Regions from separate parts of the Embleya sp. NPDC001921 genome, predicted to be linked through region 1. Evidence: riboswitches for the same ligand, from Rfam matches in the RefSeq annotation. Region 1 holds a riboswitch; the other holds the start of a gene.
What was found. Region 1 has a riboswitch for S-adenosylmethionine ahead of ACWCPW_RS25735 (aminotransferase class V-fold PLP-dependent enzyme). Riboswitches for the same ligand answer to the same signal wherever they lie in the genome.

Region 1 (2,386 bases):
CGCCGATCACGTTCGGCGACCCCGCCTCGTGCCGGGCCGCACCGCGCTGCCACTCCACGTGGTCCCGGCTGACCGCCTTGCTCGCCCCGCCACCGGCCAGGTACGGCTCGGCCGCGTCCAGCCAGTCGCCCCGCCCGGCCAACACGCCGGAGCCGAACGGCGCGTACAGCTTGTGCGCCGACAGCGCGATCCAGTCCACGTCGAGGTCGGCCACCGACACCGGGTGGTGCGGCGCCAGTTGCGCGGCGTCCAGCACGATCCGCGCGCCGTGCCGGTGCGCGACCTCGGCCAGTTCGGCGACCGGGAAGAGCTCACCGGTCACGTTCGAGGCGCCGGTCACGCACACCAGCCGGGGGCCGTCCCCGGACCCGGCGAGCGCCGCCTCCAGCGTCGCGACGGCCTGCGCCGGCGAGGAAGGCGCGGCCAACTGGGTCACCCCGGCGTGCCGGCGCCACGGCAGCAGCGCGGCGTGGTGCTCGGTCTCGAAGACGAACACCCGGGTGCCGCGCGGCAGTACCGACGCGAGCAGGTTGAGCGAGTCGGTGGTCCCGCGGGTGAACAGCAGCGTGTCGTCGGCCCGCAGCCCCAGGAAGCTCGCGACCGTGGCCCGGCTCTGCTCGTACAGGTCGGTGGACAACTGGGACAGGTAGCCGGCACCGCGGTGCACGCTGCCGTAGTAGGGCAGGTATGTGGACACGTCGTCCCACACCCGCTGTAGACACGGCGCGCTCGCCCCGTAGTCGAGCGCGGCGTACTCGACCTCGCCACCGGTGACCAGCGGAACGAGCACGTCCCGCCCGACCACGGGCAGCGGCGCGGCGATCGCGACGTCACAGTCGAAGGCGGAAGCGGCGGCGGCGGAAGCGGTGTCGACGGTCATGGCGAAACTCCTCGGCAGGCACGGAACGCCCCAGCGGATGTCGCTAAATCGACATCAAAACGCACCGGGTGGTCCGCTGGTGAAATGTGGTCTCAAAAAAGCGACGCGCGACGACTCAGCGCGTACGGATCAGGGCGATTCGCCCGTTTCGAGAAAGAGATTTCACGCCATCACATGCTCCCCAGGTACAGGACCCCCGGGTCACATGGAGCAATTGCCTGCCGTCATGCAAGGGGTCCGCGCTTGCCGGGGCGCCTTACGACGCCCGGCCGTGTCATCACCCGGGGCACCCCACCGCGGAGCGAGGGTTGCCGGACAGCAAGCCGGGGCTTTCCACTGTCACTCGTGACCTGCGCAGAATTATTACCGGACGGAACGCCCCGCGCAACGACGGCCCCATCATTCCCACATCCTGGACGGCACGACGCCGGGCGGGTCGACCTCGACCCACCCGGCGCGCGATCCCCCGCCCGAACCCGCTATCCCCGCGCGAACGACCGGGTCGTGGCCACCCAACGATCCAGCGCGGCCTGCGCCGCGCCCGAGTCGATCGCCTCGGCGGCCCGATCGATCCCGGCCGCCAACTGCTGGGTCAGCGATCCCTCTCCCGGGCCCAACGCGGCCAGCGCCGCCGCCGAGTTCAACAACACCGCGTCGCGCACCGCGCCCTGCCCGCCCGCGAACAACTTCCGGGCCACCTCGGCGTTGAACGCCGCGTCGCCGCCGCGCAACGACTCGATCCCGTTCAGCGGGATGCCCAGGTCCCGCGGGTCCACCCGGTCCTCGCGCACATCGCCGTCCCGCACGATCCACACCTGCGACGTGGTCGTGACGGTCAACTCGTCCAGCCCGTCGTCGCCCCGGAACACCAGCGCGGTCGCGCCCCGATCGGCCAGCACACCGGCCACGATCGGCGCCATCCGCAGATCCGCGACCCCGATCGCGTGGAACCGGACCCGGGCCGGATTGGTCAACGGCCCCAGGAAGTTGAACGTGGTCGGCACGCCCAACTCGCGCCGCGCCTGCGCCGCGTGCCGCAACGACGGGTGGAAGCGCTGGGCGAAGCACAGCGTGATGCCCGCCTCCTCGGCCGTCCGGGCCACCTGCTCCGGGGTCAGGTCCAGCACCACACCGAGCGCCTCGAGCACGTCGGCGGCACCGCTGGACGAGGACGCCGCCCGATTGCCGTGCTTGACCACGGTCTCGCCCGTGCCCGCGACCACGATCGCGGACATCGTCGAGATGTTCACCGTCCGCGCGAGGTCGCCACCGGTGCCGACGATGTCGACCGTACGACCGGGCACCTCGATCGTCGACGCGTGCGCGTACATCGCCCGCACCAGACCCGAGACCTCGTCCACGGTCTCGCCCTTGGCCCGCAGCGCGATCACGAACCCGGCCACCTGCACCGGCGTCGCCTCGCCGGTCATGATGTGGTCCATCGCCCACGCGGTCGCGTCGGCCGGCAGGTCGTCGCCACGCATGAGCGTCGCCAGGAGGTCCCGC
Region 2 (2,386 bases), on a different contig from region 1:
GCAGTTGTTCCAGCAGCGATCGGCGGGCCGCGTACTCGCCGCCGAGCGGCTGGACGAAACCGGCGAGTTCCGGCCAGTGCAGGTTGAGCAGCGGACGCGCGACCAACTCGGTCACCCGGCCGCCGCCGGCGGGCACGATCGTGTCGCCGAGCTCCAGCGGCCGGTCGTACATCGCCTTGACCAGGTGCACCGAGCCGTCGGTGAGCAGCGGACCGAGGATCCCGGTGACGAAGTCGGCCGAGAAGTCCTTGAGGTCGGCGTCCACGAACGCCACGATGTCGCCGTCGGTGACCAGGAGCGAGCGCCACAACACCTCGCCCTTGCCGCGCACGGCCGGGAGCGAGGGCAGGATGTCGTCGCGGTGCACGACCCGCGCGCCCGCGTCCGCGGCGATCCGGGAGGTGTCGTCGACCGATCCGGAGTCGACCACGACCAGCTCGTCCACCAGCGGCGCGCGCTCGATCAGCTCGGTGCGAACCACCTTGACGATGTCCCCGACGGTCGCCGCCTCGTTCAACGCGGGCAGGACGACGCTGACCCGGGTGTCTCGTTTGGCGTCAAGAAGCTTGTCGACGGGCCAGTCCGCGGCGACGGAGGACCGTCGTCGAAGCCAGGCGCTCACCTCGGGCTGCACGTTCGAAATCCCCTGTCGTCGCCGGTGTTCCGGCCTCGGTCGCGGCCACCCTCCACCGTCTCGCGAGGTGGACCGGATGATCGACGCGGCACCGGTTCGGTTACAGTCGTCGTCACCGGATACGACGATCGCACGTCGAGCCGGACAAACGCGGACCGGCCACCTCGCGAAGGTGTGTCCACCGCCATAGCAGCTCATCCAGAGGGGCAGAGGGAACGGCCCGTTGAAGCCCCGGCAACCATCCGATCGTCATTCCTCGTGACGCGCTTTCGGCGCGAGCGAGCACCGGCGGATCGGACAGGTGCCAAGTCCGGCCCGTGGAACCCCACGGGTAAAGATGAGGACAGAAAGGCCCTCGCCATGGCGACACCCACCGCCACCCGTTCCACCAGCGCCACCTCCACCTCCTTCGGTCCGGCCGTCGCGCTGTCGTGTCGCGAGTGCGGCGAACGCACCGAACTGGGCCCCAAGTACGCCTGCGAGTCCTGTTTCGGCCCGCTCGAGGTGGCCTACGACTTCGGCACCGTGACGCGTGAGCGGATCGAGGCCGGCCCGCAGAACATCTGGCGCTACGCGCCGCTCCTGCCGGTGTCCGCGGACGTCGCGTCCCGGCCCAACCTGAACCCCGGTTTCACCAAGCTGGTCCGCGCCGAGAACCTGGGCCGCGAGCTGGGCATCGCGAAGCTGCACGTCAAGGACGACTCGGGCAACCCGACGCACTCCTTCAAGGACCGCGTGGTCGCGATCGCCGTCGAGGCCGCGCGCACGTTCGGCTTCACCACCCTCTCCTGCTCCTCCACCGGCAACCTGGCCGGCGCGGTGGGTGCCGCCGCCGCCCGGGCGGGCCTGCGCAGCTGCGTGTTCATCCCGTCCGACCTGGAGGCCGGCAAGGTCGTCACGGCGGCCGTGTACGGCGGCGAGCTGGTCGCCATCGAGGGCACCTACGACGAGGTCAACCGGTTCTGCTCGGAGCTGATCGGCGACCCGGCCGGTGAGGACTGGGGCTTCGTCAACGTCAACCTGCGGCCGTACTACGGCGAGGGTTCCAAGACGCTCGCGTACGAGATCGCCGAGCAGCTCGGCTGGCGGCTGCCCGAGCAGATCGTCATCCCGATCGCGTCCGGTTCGCAGCTCACCAAGATCGACAAGGGTTTCCGCGAGCTGATCGCGCTGGGTCTGGTCGAGGACGCGCCGTACAAGATCTTCGGCGCGCAGGCCACCGGGTGCTCCCCGGTGGCCGCCGCGTGGAAGGCCGGCCACGACGTGATCCGCCCGGTGCGGCCGGACACGATCGCCAAGTCGCTCGCGATCGGCAACCCGGCCGACGGCCCGTACGTGCTGGACGTGTGCAAGCGCACCGGCGGCGCGGTGGAGGACGTCACCGACGCCGAGGTGGTCGAGGCGATGAAGCTGCTGGCCCGCACCGAGGGCATCTTCGGCGAGACCGCCGGTGGCGTGACCGTCGGCTGCCTGCGCAAGCTGCTCGCGTCCGGCGCGCTGGACCCGGACGCCGAGACGGTCGTGCTCAACACGGGCGACGGCCTCAAGACGTTGGACGCGGTCACGCCGACCACCGGCGCCACCGCGACCATTCGACCCACTCTGGAATCCTTCCGAAAGGCCGGCCTGGCATGAGCGTCTCCGTTCGCATCCCGACGATCCTGCGCACCTACACGGGTGGGGCGGCCGAGGTGTCCGTCGAGGGGAGCACCCTCGCCGAGGTCCTGGACGCCTTGGAAAAGGACCACACCG

Region 2: linked by a shared signal. The riboswitch ahead of thrC (threonine synthase) and the one ahead of ACWCPW_RS25735 (aminotransferase class V-fold PLP-dependent enzyme) in region 1 are both predicted to bind S-adenosylmethionine.

The regions. Positions count from the first base shown of each region.
Region 1 covers NZ_JBSFEO010000023.1:29,856-32,241, reverse strand. Annotated here, with positions in the region: gene ACWCPW_RS25735 (aminotransferase class V-fold PLP-dependent enzyme) at 1-880, opposite strand, end outside; SAM riboswitch class IV at 1,115-1,231, opposite strand; gene trpD (anthranilate phosphoribosyltransferase) at 1,360-2,386, opposite strand, start outside.
Region 2 covers NZ_JBSFEO010000051.1:33,640-36,025, forward strand. Annotated here, with positions in the region: gene ACWCPW_RS41560 (glucosyl-3-phosphoglycerate synthase) at 1-634, opposite strand, end outside; SAM riboswitch class I at 826-978, shown strand; gene thrC (threonine synthase) at 995-2,269, shown strand; gene ACWCPW_RS41570 (ubiquitin-like small modifier protein 1) at 2,266-2,386, shown strand, end outside.